DNA from 2 places in the Modestobacter sp. SYSU DS0511 genome. Region 1 is predicted to be linked to the other one. Evidence: riboswitches for the same ligand, from Rfam matches in the RefSeq annotation. Region 1 holds a riboswitch; the other holds the start of a gene.
The links. A riboswitch is a leader RNA that binds a small molecule or an ion and turns the genes downstream of it on or off. The one in region 1 is predicted to bind cyclic di-AMP.

Region 1 (7,089 bases):
CGAACGCGCCGCCCTCCTCGTTGGCCACGTGCACCCACTCGATGCCGTCGGTGTGCCGCACGGCGTCCACGATCGGGTTCAGCGAGTCGCCGACCACGCCGTAGATCCGTTCCACCCCCGCGGCGCGGAGCATCTGCACCAGCTGGACGGCGACGGTCGGATGTGCCACGGGTGCTCCTCCAGACGGTGGGTCAGACGGCTGCCGTCGCACTCCTACCCGCGGTCGGCGAGCTGAACATGGCGCGGCTCAGTACTCCCCGGGCGGCGCGAAGCACTCCTCGGGCGGCGCGGAGTACTCCTCGGGCGGCGCGGAGCCGGCCAGCGCGTCGACCGCCGGGCAGGTGTCGGACGCCCCGGTCAGCGGCGTGAGGTAGCCGGTCGGCCCGTCGCGCACCCCGTCCCGGCGCCGATGATCGGCTCGTCGAGGCCCGGGGTGTCGGCGGGCGCGTCGGCCGGGGCGACGGCGGCCCACAACTCGGGCCGGAAGCCGACGACGACGTTCACGCCGCCGGTCGAGGAGAGCGGACCGGTCAGCCCGGCCACCCCGCGGACCAGGTCCGCCGCGGAGCGGCCGGGCGCCAGGTCGGGCGCCGGGTCGAGCTCCAAGTAGCAGTGCTCGGGCGTCCCGAGCGCGACGATGCCGGGCTGCGGGGCCACGGCCTCACTGTGCCCGACACCCCGCAGCCGAGGGCATCAGTCGTTCGACGGCGGCTCGTCCTTGCCGGCCTCCTCGAGCGCGTCGGCCTCCTCCTTCGTCTTGTGCACGGCCTTGTCCGCGTGCTCCGGCGGCCCGTAGACGGTGTAGAGCACCAGGGGGTTGACGCCGTCGTTGACGAAGTTGTGCTTCTTGCCGGCCGGCACGACCACCAGGTCGCCCTGCGCCACCTTCTTCTCCTGGCCGCCGACCTTGGCCTTCGCGGTGCCGCTGACGAAGGTCAGGATCTGGTCGACGTCGTGCACCTCCTCGCCGATCTCCCCACCCGGCGGGATCGTCATGATCACCAGCTGGGTGTGTTCGCCGGTCCACAGCACGCGGCGGAAGTCGGCACTCTGCTCGGCGACGGTGGCGATGGTGAAGTGCTCCATGGGCGCCGTTCCTCCGTTCCCTCGATCGACTGGCCGGCGCGCGCCGGCCTCGATGACGAGTCAAGAGCAGGTCCGCCGTCGGCGCGATCCGAAGCCCCCGCCGGAGCGCCGTCCCTCGTGGCGGACACCGCCGAACCGGACGCCGACGGCTGGCTGGGGGGGGCCGGTGCCGGCGTCGGCGGGTCCGGGACCTCCGGCCCTGTGCGGTCGGGGGTCCGGTGGTCCAGGCTGGGCGCGAGCAGCCCGGTCGTCGGTGAGGGTCATGGGACGGCAGGGCACGGACAGGAGGACACGGTGACCGAGCAGGACGGCACGCGGGACGCGCTCGCGGCGGAGGTCGACGAGGTGATGGGCAACGCTGCTGGGGACGCGGCGCCCGCGGAGTCGTCGACCGGGGCGGTCGGGGGCGGGGTCGTCGTCGGCCACGACGGCTCCGGGTGCGCCCAGGAGGCGCTCGTGTGGGCGGCCGGCCTGGCCGAGCGGGCCGGGTGGCCGCTGCACGTCGTCCGTGCCTGGCGGATCGCCACCGCGCCCCAGCCGGCCAGCTGGTCGCCGGGGTACGTCCCGCCGGTGAGCGACTACGAGAAGGCGGTTCAGGCCGACCTGGAGGCCGACGTCGTGGCGGCGCTCGGCCAGGACCGCGCTACGGGCGTCACCTGCCACGTCGCGCACACCGCACCGGTGAAGGCGCTCATCGCCGCCGCCCGGCAGGCCGATCTCCTGGTGGTGGGTGCCCGCGGCCGCGGTGGCTTCGCCGGCCTGCTGCTGGGCTCGACCAGCGACCAGGTCACCCGGCACGCGCCCTGCCCCGTCACCGTGGTCCGGAGCGACCGCGAGGACTGACCACCCCGGCGGGTCGCGGCCGGGCCCGTGGGTGTCCACTGTCCGGGTGCCCGCCCCCGATCGCGTCCCGCCGTCCTTCCTGCAGGCCCACACCCGGGTCGAGCGGCCCACCCTGGTGCCCGAGGTGCAGCTGCACGTCGCCGACGACGTCGTCGCCCTGTGGGAGGCGATGGAGACCGAGGCCGGCGGCGCCGGCCAGGACCCGCCGTTCTGGGCCGCGGCCTGGCCGGGCGGCCAGGCCCTGGCCCGGTACGTCCTGGACACGCCGGACCTCGTCGCCGGCAAGCGGGTGCTGGACCTCGGTGCCGGGAGCGGCCTGGTCGCCGTGGCTGCGCGGCTCGCCGGGGCGGCGCAGGTCGTCGCCAGCGACGTCGACCCGTACTCGCACGCCGCGGTCGCGCTCAACGCCGAGCTCAACGGGGTCACCGGCATCGAGGTGGTGGGCGACGTGCTGGGCGAGGACGGGCCGGACGTGGACGTCGTGCTGGCCGGCGACGTCTGCTACGACCGGGAGATGACCGCCCGGGTGCTGCCGTACCTGGGCACCCACTGGCTGCGCGGCGCCACCGTCCTGCTCGGGGACCCGGGCCGCGCCTACCTGCCGCAGGAAGGGCTGCTGCCGGCCGCCACCCACGACGTCCCGGACGCCGACGGCGGGGAGGTCCGCCGGACGACGGTCTGGCGCCTGCCCTGAGCCGCGTGCGACCGGTGCGGCCTGCGGGACGGATCACACCGCGCTGACCAGGGGCGCCGTGGCGCATCCCGACGAACTGCCGGCGGAGCATTGTCACGAGGTCGTAAAGCGCCTTACCGTGGACAGGTCCGGCCGGACGTCACGTCCCCACTCGGGGAGCCCGCGCCGGATGCCGCCGAGTCGCTGTCCGCAGCGATCCGGGGACCCACCGAAGCACTGGGGTGAATCCCGCCCGGGCACGTGCCCGGCCGGGTAGGGCGCCTTCCCGCCCGAATCCGTCAGCTAACCCGGTAGGCGGCCACGGAAGAGCCCGGAGCCCCCTCCTTCATGTCCCCACGCGCCACCCCGCACGACCACGCCGGCCACGACCTGCCGGCCGACGGAGAACTGCCCACCACGGTCCTCCCCGTCGCCGGGGAGGAGACCTCCCGCCGTGCCCGCCGCCTGGCGCCCCCGGCCGGCCTGCGCCGTCCGGCGATGTACCTGGCCGCCGCCGCGGTCGGCGCGGTCGTGGTGAACGTCGTCGTGAGCGGGCAGACCGGCGCGCAGGCCACGGCGGCGCCCGAGCCGGTGAGCATCGCCACCCAGCTGGGCCTCACCGCCCAGCACGCCAGCACCGTCGTCGCCGAGGGGCAGGTCGGCGACCGGCTCGGGGCGCTCGCGGCCGACCGCAGCCAGCGCCAGGAGGCCGAGGCCGCCGCCCAGCAGGCGCAGGCCGCCGCTGTCGCCGCGGAGGAAGCGCGGCTGGCCGAGGAGGCCCGGCTGGCCGAGGAGGCGCGGCTGGCCGAGGAGGCGCGGCTCGCGGAAGAGGCGCGCAAGGCTGAGGAGGCGCGCCAGGCCGAAGCGGCGCGCCAGGCCGAGGAGGCGCGCCAGGCCGAGCAGGCGGCTGCGGCTGCAGCCCCGCGGTCGCAGTCCGGCTCCCGGTCCTCCGGTGGCGGTGCGCCTGCCCCCGCCCCGGCCCCCGCCGCGCCGGCCGGCTCCTTCCAGAGCTACGCGCTGTCCCAGCTGAGCGGGGACGCCGGTCAGTTCTCCTGCCTGGAGAAGCTGTGGGGCAAGGAGAGCGGCTGGAACCCCAACGCGCAGAACCCGCGCAGCACCGCCTATGGGATCGCGCAGTTCCTGGACTCCACCTGGAAGGGCACCGGGATCGCCAAGACCTCCGACGGCTATCGTCAGATCGACGCGGGCCTGATCTACATCAACAACCGGTACGGCTCGCCGTGCGGCGCGTGGTCGCAGTCGCAGTCCGCCGGCTGGTACTGATCTGATCGACCTGCTCCTGAACGAACCAGCACCGACGAGGAGGGGCCGCTCGCACCGGGCGGCCCCTCCTCGCGTGCCCAGCACGTCACCGCCCTGCCCGAATGTCACCCCCATCGGTCAGGATCACCGGGTGGACCACCCCGACCAGGAGGGCTGAACCGTGGGCAAGCACCGGGCACCCGAGCCCGCGGCCTCGGACTTCGACGCCGCGACGGCCGCGTTGGCCGACGTGACCGGCGACTACGTCGTCGACGCCGCGCACACCCGCATCGGCGTGCGGGCGCGGCACGCGATGGTGACGACGGTGCGCGGCGCGTTCACCGAGTTCGCCGGCACCGCCCATCTCGACACCGCCGACCCGGGTGCCAGCACCGTGTCGTTGCGCATCCGCACCGCCAGCATCGACACCGGCGCCCCCGACCGCGACGCGCACCTGCGCTCGCCGGACTTCCTGGACGTCGAGCGGTTCCCGGAGATGCGCTTCGACTCGACCGCGGTGCGCCAGGTCGACGACGAGGTCTACCGGGTCACCGGCGACCTGACCATCAAGGACGTCACCCGCACCGTCGAGATCGACTTCACCCTGACCGGCTCGGCCCTGGACCCCTTCGGCAACACGCGGGTCGGCTTCGAGGGGGCGCTGGCGATCAAGCGCAGCGACTGGGAGCTCACCTGGAACGCGGTCCTGGAGACCGGTGGTGTCCTGGTCAGCGACCGGATCCAGGTGGAGTTCGACGTCTCGGCGATCCGGGCCGGCTGACCCGCCCTGTTCCCGCCCGCCGGGTCGCGCGCCGCGGCGGCCGGTGTCCGGGAGGCGGAAGGGTTGTGTCCCAGGCCACTTCACCCCGCTACGGTGGCACTGAGTGCCAGCGGCTGCGGCCGCGGGCAGCGGGGGACGACGGCGTCCTCCGGTCCGAGCAGCAGGGGAGTGCGCAGATGGCGAACGCGTGGTTCGAGACGGTGGCCGAGGCGCAGCGGCGGGCCAAGCGCCGGTTGCCGAAGGGCGTGTACGGGGCGCTGGTCGCCGGCTCCGAGCGCGGGCTGACCGTCGACGACAACCTGGCCGCCTTCGCCGAGCTGGGCTTCGCCCCGCACACCGCCGGGCTGGCCAACGGCCGGCAGACGGCCACTCGCGTCATGGGCCAGGACATCGCGCTGCCGGTGCTGATCAGCCCGACCGGGGTGCAGGCGGTGCACCCCGACGGCGAGGTCGCCGTCGCGCGGGCCGCGGCCGCCCGCGGCACCGCGATCGGGCTCTCCTCGATGGCCAGCAAGCCGATGGAGGAGGTCATCGCCGCCAACCCGCAGACCTTCTTCCAGCTCTACTGGGTCGGCGACCGCGACCTGATGGCCGCCAAGGTCGAGCGCGCCCGGCGGGCCGGGGCGGCCGGGTTGATCGCCACGCTGGACTGGTCGTTCTCCTACGGCCGCGACTGGGGCAGCCCGTTCATCCCCGAGCGCATCAACCTCGAGGCGGTGCGGCGGTACGCCCCCCAGGTGGCCCTCAAGCCCAGCTGGCTGTGGGACTTCGCCAAGACCAAGAAGCTGCCCGACCTCACCGTGCCGAACATGGTCGCCAACCCCGGCGACCCGGCGCCCACCTTCTTCGAGGCCTACGGCATGTGGATGCAGTCGCCCATGCCGACCTGGGACGACGTCGCCTGGCTCCGGGAGCTGTGGGGCGATGACCGGCCGTTCATGCTCAAGGGCGTGATGCGCGTCGACGACGCCCGGCGGGCCGTCGACGCCGGGGTCAGCGCCATCTCCGTCTCCAACCACGGTGGCAACAACCTCGACGGCACCCCGGCCTCCGTCCGCGCCCTGCCGGCGATCGCCGAGGCCGTCGGCGACCAGGTCGAGGTGCTGCTGGACGGCGGCATCCGGCGCGGCGGCGACGTCGCCAAGGCCCTCGCCCTCGGAGCGAAGGCCGTGATGATCGGGCGCGCCTACCTCTGGGGCCTGGCAGCCAACGGGCAGGCCGGCGTGGAGAACGTGCTCGACGTGCTGCGCGACGGCCTCGGCTCGGCGATGGTCGGCCTGGGACGGGAGTCGGTGGCCGACCTGTGCCGGGACGACGTCGTCGTCCCGCCCGGCTTCGAGCGGTACCTGGGCGTCGACCAGGTCGCCGACGCCCCCCTGGAGAGCGTTCCCGCGCAGCACCGGCCCGCCCGGGGGTAGGAGCCGGGGGCCGTGGCGAGGGACTGCGGGCACCGATGACTTCGGGGCGGCTCGGCGGTCTGGGTGGGCAGAGGACCCGCCCGGTCGCCGAGGAGGCCGCCCATGTGCCCGCTGTCCCGCTTCGTTCCGCTGTGGTCGGTGCTCGAGCAGCGGGTCGCCGACGGGCGGCTGCCCGGTTACGCCGCCGCCGTCCGCTACCGGGGCGACACCGAGGTGCGCACCGGTGGCTGCCTGGTCCGCGGCGGCGGCGATCCGGTCACCTCTGACTCGCTGTTCCGGCTCGCGTCGCTGTCCAAGCCCTACGCCGGCGTGCTGACCCTGGCCCTCGTCGAGGACGGGGTGCTCACGCTGGACGACCGGGTGGCCCGGTGGCTGCCCGAGCTGGCCGACCCCCGGGTCCTTTCCGGGCCCGGGGGTCCGCTGACGGAGACCGTGCCGGCGGCACGGGAGATCACCGTGCGCGACCTGCTGACCAACACCGCCGGGTTCGGTGCGCTGTTCGACGGCAGCCCGCTGGACGTCGCCATGGTCGCCGCCGGCCTGGGGGCCGGGCCGTCGTCCCCGGTGCTCCCACCCGAGGAGTTCCTCGCCCGGCTGGCCGGGCTGCCGCTGGCGGCCCAGCCGGGGGAGCGGTGGCTGTACCAGACGTGCACCGACGTCCTCTCCGTGCTGCTCGTCCGCGCGACCGGCTGCTCGTTGGGTGAGCTCCTCGCCCGGCGGGTCACCGACCCGCTGGGGGTCGAGGCGACCGGCTTCTGGGCGCGCGACGCCCGGCGGCTGACCGCCGCGTACCTGCCCGAGGGAGGAGACCTGGTGCTGCTCGACGGCCCCGACGGGGCCGCCGCCCGGCCGCCGGTGTTCGAGGGGCTGGCCGCCGGGCTGGTCGCGACCGCCGGGGACGTGCTGACCTTCCTCGCGGCGCTCGCCGACGGCGGCGGCCCGGTGCTCGCGCCCGGGTCGGTCGCCGAGCTGACCACCCCGTCGCTCACCGAACGGCAGCGGGCGACGGCCGGGGCGTTCCTGCC
Region 2 (7,089 bases), on a different contig from region 1:
CAACCCCTCCAGCTTGTCGATGGTCGCCTCCGTGTCGAACATGACCGGAGCCGCCTGAACGGCAGCAACCCTCAACGGGGTGGATCTCTTGATGGACACGACTCGCACACCTCCATGCGCCGGGATGCCGAGGCGCCGCGCGCCCCGGAACGACTGCCCGGAAAGCTAGGCAAGGCGTGGGTGCACGGCGATACCGTCAGGTAGCAATCGAGTAATCGCAGTGTCGAGGACTTCCGACACTGTTTCCACGCCCGTGGTCGGTGGCTGACCAGCGGCTGGCCGATGGCCGCCCGGACTCACCGGGCTTCGCTCACTCCCCAGAGGACCTCGAAGAGGTTGGCCTGCATCGTGGCGTACTCGGAGCTCTCGATCTTGACCGCGAACGACTCGTCAGTCGAGGAGAGCATCACCACCGAGTCGGTGCCGATGATCGAGGTCATGGTGTAGACGTAGGACGGCGGGGCCCAGCGGGCCTCCCGGAACTCGGGGTCGCTGGTGAGCCAGCCCGGAGAGGTGTCCTTCTCGGCCGAACGGATCACCTTGAGGAAGATCCGGCGGCGTCCTCGCTCGCGGACGTACCCCTCCATGACGTCCTGGCCGATCGCCGCGTACAGGTCTTCCATGGACATGATCGCGCGCAGGTCGCATCCCCAGTTCAACGTCTCGAACAGCGCCTGCCGGATTCCCGCCGCGCCGTCGTAGTGGCTGGTCCGGGGGAACGGCCCCGCCTTCTCGTGGATCGCACGCAACCGTGGCACGACCTCGTCCAGGATGCGCTTGCGCTGGTGCCACTCCCCGAGCAGTCGTCCGGGGTCGTTCGGGCGGAGGACCTTCGTCCCGGCTCTGCGCTTCACCCGATCGGAATCGACGAGTTCCACGAGACCACGCTGCCGGAGGTGACCGGTGAGGTCGTATGCGTGGCTCCGCGTGATGCCGCTGGCCATGGCGACCTCGGCCACCGTGGGCTGCCGCATCTCCAGCAGCATCAGGTAGAAGCGCGCGGCCTTCGGCTCGATGCCGATCTCGACCAACTGCTGGAGGAGCAGGCCGCGCAGATCGGGCGACTGCTCGCCACCGTCCGTGTGGTCCACGGCAGCAGGCTAGCGATCCCCGAGCCAGCCGCCCCTCTGTGACGGACGACGGTGCCGTCGCAGTCTCGGCGCTGATCGAACAGCGCGATCGGGGGAGGACACCGTCGCGTCGAGGCCACGCCGGGGATCAGCTCAGCGCCAGCCCCGCGCGTCCACCCCGCCGGGCACCGGCGCATCGGGGTCGTAGGGCGTGCGGGTGAAGACGAAGGTCGCCAGGTCCAGGTGGTCGGGGGCGATCCGCAGCGTCTCCCCCGCGTAGTAGCCGTCCAGGCCCACCCAGGTGCCGTCCGCCCGCGCGGTGAACCGGCTGGCCCGGCCGGGGCGGCCGGGCAGCGGGCCCAGGTGCAGCAGCCGGTCGCCCTGCGCCCGCAGCACGTGCGGGGCCGGCCCCCAGAACCACACGCCGAGGACGTCCAGCGGCACCGGCGGGGGCGCCGGCGTCCAGGCGTCGACGACGCGCGGCTCGGCCGCCCGGAGGTCGGCCAGCAGCCCGGGGACGAGCGGGTCCAGCCCGCTGGTGGTGTTGGCCAGCATCACCGCGCCCGCCTGCTCGGCCCGGTCGACGAACACCCCGGCGAGGAACCCGGGCATCGAGCCGCCGTGGCCGACCAGCGTCACCCCGTCGGCGCGCACCACCTGCAGACCCAGGCCGTACGCCGACCAGCCGGCCGCGGCGGAGTCGACCCCGGCCGGAACGGTCATCTCCTCCAGGGTGGCCGGGGAGACCACGTCGTCGGTGTCACCGAGCAGGAAGACCGCGAACCGCCCCAGGTCGGCCAGCGTGGCCCACAGCTGACCGGCCGCGGCCATCACCCCGGCGTCGTGCTCGGGTTCGGGCAGCACGACGTCGGCCCACGGGTGCACCGCGTGGCCCTGGGCGGCAGCGCCGCTGGGACGCGGGGTGGTGCGGGTCATGCCCAGGGGCAGCAGCACCTCGTCCCGGACGACGTCCGCCCACGGCCGGCCGCGGTGCCGGGCGACCAGCTCACCGAGCAGGCCGAAGCCGAGGTTGGAGTAGTGGAACCGCCGGGCGGCGCCGAGCACCACGTCGTCGTCGCTGAGCGGCAACTCGGCCAGCGATCCGCCGGGTACGCGCTCCCACCAGCCGCCCGGGCTCTCCGACCCCGCCCCGGCCAGGTGGGAGAGGAGCTGACCGACCGTGCGGTCACCCAGCGGGGTGCCCGGCAGGTGCTCGTCCAGCAGGTCGTCAAGGCCCAGGACGCCCTCGTCGCGCAGCCGCATCACCACCAGGGCGGTGACCGTCTTGCTGATCGAGCCGAGCCGGTACTGGACGTCGGTGTGCGGGTCGGCGACGTCCCCCCGCCCGGCCGACCAGGCGAGCCCGCCGCCCCGGACGACGCCGGCGACCAGGCTGGGGGCCCGTCCGTCGCGCTGCACGCGGGCGGTGCGGGCCAGCAGGGTGCGGGCGGTGGAGGGCAGCACTGGCTCGGCCATGCCGGGAGGCTAGCCAGCCCGGACGGCTGCGGTCTCCCCCACCGGCAGCCGGCCGGTGCGGCGGGCCCAGTGCTCGAACCAGAGGGTCACCAGCGGCGGCACCGAGGCGGCCAGCGCGAGGACGGTGGTGCCGAGGGACCAGCCGAGCACCCGCCAGGCGACGAGCGTCACCGCGACGTAGGCGATGAAGACCGCACCGTGCACCGGGCCGAACACCTGGACGCCGACCTCGGAGGTCTTCGGCACGTACTTGACGAACATCCCGGCGAGGAGCAGCACCCAGGACACCGCCTCGGCGACGGCGACGACGCGGAACGTGCGGGCGACGGGGGCGGGGGCGAGCAGTCGGGCAGCCACGACCGGGGACAACGAACCACCGGTGCCGCAGTCTCCCGGATGTGATGAAGACCCTCCTCCCCACCCTTCGCGAGCTCAGGGCGGGACCCGGGAGGGGCCATTGCACGACGCGGAGACGCCGGTGCCCCGGCCGCCGAGAGGCGACCGGGGCACCGGTGTTCGTGCTGGAGCGCTGGCGTCAGCCGGCGATGCGGCGCATCGCGGTGATCGGGCTGACCGCGTCGATGCTGGCGACCTTGACGACGTCGCCGGAGGTCGGCGCGTGCACCATCTGGCCGTTGCCGATGTAGATGCCGATGTGGCTGACCGGGCTGCGGAAGGCGATGAGGTCGCCCGGCTGCAGCTCTCCGCGGGAGACCGCACGACCCATGCTCGCCTGGGCCCGGCTGGAGTGCGGCAGGGAGATGCCGGCGGCGGCGTAGGCGTACTGCACCAGACCGGAGCAGTCGAACGACCCCGGGCCGGCGGCGGCCCAGACGTAGGGCTTGCCCTGCTGGGCCATGGCGGTGCTGACCGCGGTCGCCGCGGCACCGCTGGAGGCGACGACCGGGGCGGACGGGGCCTGGGCGGCCGGGGCTGCGGCGCGGGCGGCGTTGCCGCCCCCACCCGACCCGGAGCCGGAGCCCGATGCCTGCTCGGCCGCGGCGGCCTCAGCGGCGTGCCGCCGCTCGGCCTCGGCCCGGGAGGCGGCCTGCTCCGCGGCGGAGAGCCGCTCGTACATCGCCTGGTACTCGGCGATCTGCTTGTTCAGGTCGGTGCGCTGCTGCTCGACCCGGTCCAGCTGGGCCTGTGCCTCGGTGGCGGCGGCCTCGGCCGCGGCCTGGGCCTCGGTGGCCTGCTCGTCGGCCGCGACGGCCTCGCCCAGGATCCCGTTGTTGTGGTCGGCGATGGAGCCCAGCGTGCCGACGCGGTCCATCAGCTCGTCGGCGGACTCGCTGGTGAGCATCGCCTGCAGGGTGCTCAGCTGGTCGCCGGTGTAGGCGCTGCGGGCGACCTCCCGGACCCGGTCACGGGCGCCGGCCAGGGCGGCCTCGGCGGCCTCGACCTGGGCGGCGGCGGCGTCGACCTCGGCCTGCGTGGCCTCGAGCTCGACGCGGGCGTGGTTGAACTGCTCGGTGACGACCTCGAGGTCGTGCGCGCGCTCGGCGACCAGCGTGGCCGCCTCGGCGGAGGTGGTGGGCTCGGCCGCGGCGGGCGCGGGAGCCAGCAGGGTGGTGGCGACGAGCGCCCCGGCGGCGAAGAAGGTGACGACGGCCCGGCGGGAAGTGGACCCGCGGCGGGCAGGGTTGAGCGAACTCGCCATGTTCGGCGGGTGGTCCTTTCTTCCAACGTGCCGCCTACCGAGTTAGCTGACGGGTTCGGATGGGAAGACACCCGGCACGTGCGGTCCGATCGGGCCGCTCAGTGCTTCACCCCAGTGCTGCGGTGGGTCCCCGGTCCCCTGGCCCGCCGGAGTGCACGGGCCGCGGAGTTCGGCGGCGGTCTGGTCGGTCGCCACCGAGAGGTGGCTGAGGTGCCCGTCCGGACCGTCGCCCACCGTAAGGGCGTTATGGGCTCGTGACAAAGGTCCTTTGCGATTTTGTTGAGAAACTCCGTGGGTGTGCTGCGACACGCTCACCGAGCGTGACTGGCGCGCCGGGCCTGTGGGTCACCGCCGCCCACGGCCCCCCACCTCACCCGCGCCCGGGACGCCGACACGCGACCTGAACTGGGCGCCTGCATCCCGCACCGGACGGCGCGGTCGCCGGTCTCGAACCGCGCCCCTCAGCACCTTGCCGACCCCTTCCCGTCACGCTCCGCCAGCGGCTCCACACCCCGCGCCGCCACCGCATCAGGGGCTGGGTACTCCCCCGGCGTGGCGGTCGCCGGCCCTGGCCCGGGGACCTGGTAGAGGGAGCCGGAGCACGGCGCGCCAGGATGACCGGGTGCCGACCCTCGCCACCGCCCCCTGGGACGACCCGGACGTCGTCGCGCTGACCGCCGCCCAGCAGGTCGAGCTGCGCGCCCGCTACGACGGCGCCGGCGAACCCGGGGTGCCCCCGTCCGCCGCCGACGTCGCGGTGGTGCTGCTCGCCCGCGACGACGACGGCACCCCGATCGGCTGCGGCGCGCTGCGCCCGCTGGGGCCGGACGAGGCGGAGATCAAGCGGATGTACGTCGTCCCCGGCGCCCGTGGGCGAGGGGTGTCCAGGCTGCTGCTCGCCGGGCTGGAGACCGAGGCGGTGACCCGCGGGTGGACGACGGTGCGGCTGGAGACCGGCGTCCGGCAGCCGGAGGCGATCGCGCTGTACCGGTCGACGGGCTACCGGCCGGTCGAGGCGTTCGGGCACTACGTCGGCGCCGACGACCCGCACGCGGTCTTCCTCGCCCGGGAGCTGGCGTGAGCACCGCGGCCCGCTACGACGCGGTCGTCGTCGGGGGTGGGCACAACGGGCTGGTCGCCGCCGCCTACCTGGCGCGCGCCGGGTGGTCGGTGCTCGTGCTCGAGCAGCGGGACGTGCTCGGCGGCGCCGCCATCAGCCAGCACGTGTTCCCCGGCGTCGACGTCCGGCTCTCGGCGTACTCCTACCTGGTCAGCCTGCTGCCCGACCGGATCGTCACCGACCTGGGCCTGCCGCTGGACCTGCGGGACCGCGCGGTCGCGTCCTGGACGCCGCTGCGCCGCCACGGCCGGCACCGGAGCCTGCTGGTCGAGCGGGACGAGGGGCCGGCGACGGCGGCGTCCTTCCGCGCGCTCACCGGCGGGGACGCCGAGCTGGCCGGCTGGCAGCGGTTCTACGGCCGGCTGGCCACCCTGGCCGAGGACCTGGCGCCCACGTTCACCGAGCCGCTGCCCAGCGAGGCGGAGCTCGCCGGCCGGCTGCGCGACCCGGGCATCTGGCGCGACCTGCGCGAGCGTCCGCTGGCCGACGTCGTCGCCGACCACCTGTCCGACGACGACGTGCGCGGCATCGTCCTCACCGACGGCCTGATCGGCACCTTCGCCGACGTGCACGCGGCCGACGGGCTGGCCGGGCGCTGCTTCCTCTACCACCTGGTCGGCAACGGCACCGGCCGCTGGCGGGTGCCGGTGGGCGGCATGGGCGCGGTCAGCGGCGCGATCGCCACCGCCGCCCGCGCGGCGGGCGCCCGGCTGGTCACCCGGGCCACCGCCACCGCGATCGAGGCCCGCGCCGACGGGGTCACGGTGCACTGGACCGACGACGAGGGGACGGCGCACGCGGCCGACGCCGGGCACGTGGTGGGCGGCGCCGCGCCGGCCGTGCTCGACGAGCTGCTCGGCGCGCCGGCCACGCCACGGCCCTCGGGCTCGCAGCTCAAGGTCAACATGGTGCTGCGGCGGCTGCCCGGGCTGCGCTCCGGGGACGACCCGCACCGGGTGTTCAGCGGGACCGTGCACGTCGACGAGTCCGCGTCGGCCATCGACGCCGCCTACGCCCAGGCCGCCGCCGGGCGGCTGCCCGACGTCGTCCCGTTCGAGGTGTACTGCCACTCGCTGACCGACCCGTCGATCACCGGGGCGACCGGGCTGCACACGCTGACCCTCTTCGGGCTGCACACCCCGGCCGAGCTCTACGCGACCGACCCGGTGGGCACCCGCGAGGAGGCGGTGCGCCGGGTGGTCGCGCAGCTCGACGACCACCTCACCGAACCGCTGGCCGACTGCCTGGCCACCGACGCCGAGGGCCGGCCGTGCCTGCAGGCGGCCTCACCCCTGGACGTCGAGGCCGCGCTGGCGATGCCGGGCGGGCACATCTTCCACGGCGACCTCTCCTGGCCGGTGGCCACCGACCCGGAGCAGGCCGGCACCTGGGGCGTGGCGACGGCGCACCCGCGGGTGGTCGCGGCGTCGTCCGGGGGCACCGTGCGCGGCGGTGCGGTCAGCGGGCTGGGCGGCTTCGCCGCGGCCCAGCACCTGCTCGGGCGGTGACCGTCCCGGATCCGTGCGTGAGCAGCCGCTGCCGGGGAAGGAAGGCAGCAGAGCCCGGGACCGGCCGGTCCCGACGACGACTGGAGACGCCATGAGCACCCCGACGAACCGCCCGGACGACCAGGGTCAGCCGCCGAAGAAGGCACAGAACCGGAGCCGGGCCATCCTGGCCGGCGTCGTCGTGCTGATCCTCGTGGTGATCTTCGGCTACATGCTGCTGGTGGGCGGTCTCGCCGACTGAGCCGCACCCGGCGG

Region 2: linked by a shared signal. The riboswitch ahead of ACI783_RS08525 (NlpC/P60 family protein) and the one ahead of ACI783_RS13655 (aggregation-promoting factor C-terminal-like domain-containing protein) in region 1 are both predicted to bind cyclic di-AMP.

Annotation. Positions count from the first base shown of each region.
Region 1 covers NZ_JBJGZY010000026.1:5,939-13,027, forward strand. Annotated here, with positions in the region: gene ACI783_RS13625 (pyruvate dehydrogenase) at 1-169, opposite strand, end outside; gene ACI783_RS13630 (hypothetical protein) at 248-394, opposite strand; gene ACI783_RS13635 (hypothetical protein) at 358-657, opposite strand; gene ACI783_RS13640 (cupin domain-containing protein) at 694-1,086, opposite strand; gene ACI783_RS13645 (universal stress protein) at 1,381-1,929, shown strand; gene ACI783_RS13650 (class I SAM-dependent methyltransferase) at 1,976-2,623, shown strand; cyclic di-AMP (ydaO/yuaA leader) riboswitch at 2,787-2,935, shown strand; gene ACI783_RS13655 (aggregation-promoting factor C-terminal-like domain-containing protein) at 2,951-3,886, shown strand; gene ACI783_RS13660 (YceI family protein) at 4,047-4,646, shown strand; gene mftD (pre-mycofactocin synthase MftD) at 4,823-6,064, shown strand; gene ACI783_RS13670 (serine hydrolase domain-containing protein) at 6,167-7,089, shown strand, end outside.
Region 2 covers NZ_JBJGZY010000013.1:16,355-23,443, reverse strand. Annotated here, with positions in the region: gene ACI783_RS08545 (carbon-nitrogen hydrolase family protein) at 1-99, opposite strand, end outside; gene ACI783_RS08540 (TrmB family transcriptional regulator) at 297-1,091, opposite strand; gene ACI783_RS08535 (serine hydrolase domain-containing protein) at 1,224-2,546, opposite strand; gene ACI783_RS08530 (DUF3817 domain-containing protein) at 2,556-2,903, opposite strand; gene ACI783_RS08525 (NlpC/P60 family protein) at 3,082-4,206, opposite strand; cyclic di-AMP (ydaO/yuaA leader) riboswitch at 4,222-4,391, opposite strand; gene ACI783_RS08520 (GNAT family N-acetyltransferase) at 4,829-5,287, shown strand; gene ACI783_RS08515 (phytoene desaturase family protein) at 5,284-6,834, shown strand; gene ACI783_RS08510 (hypothetical protein) at 6,926-7,075, shown strand.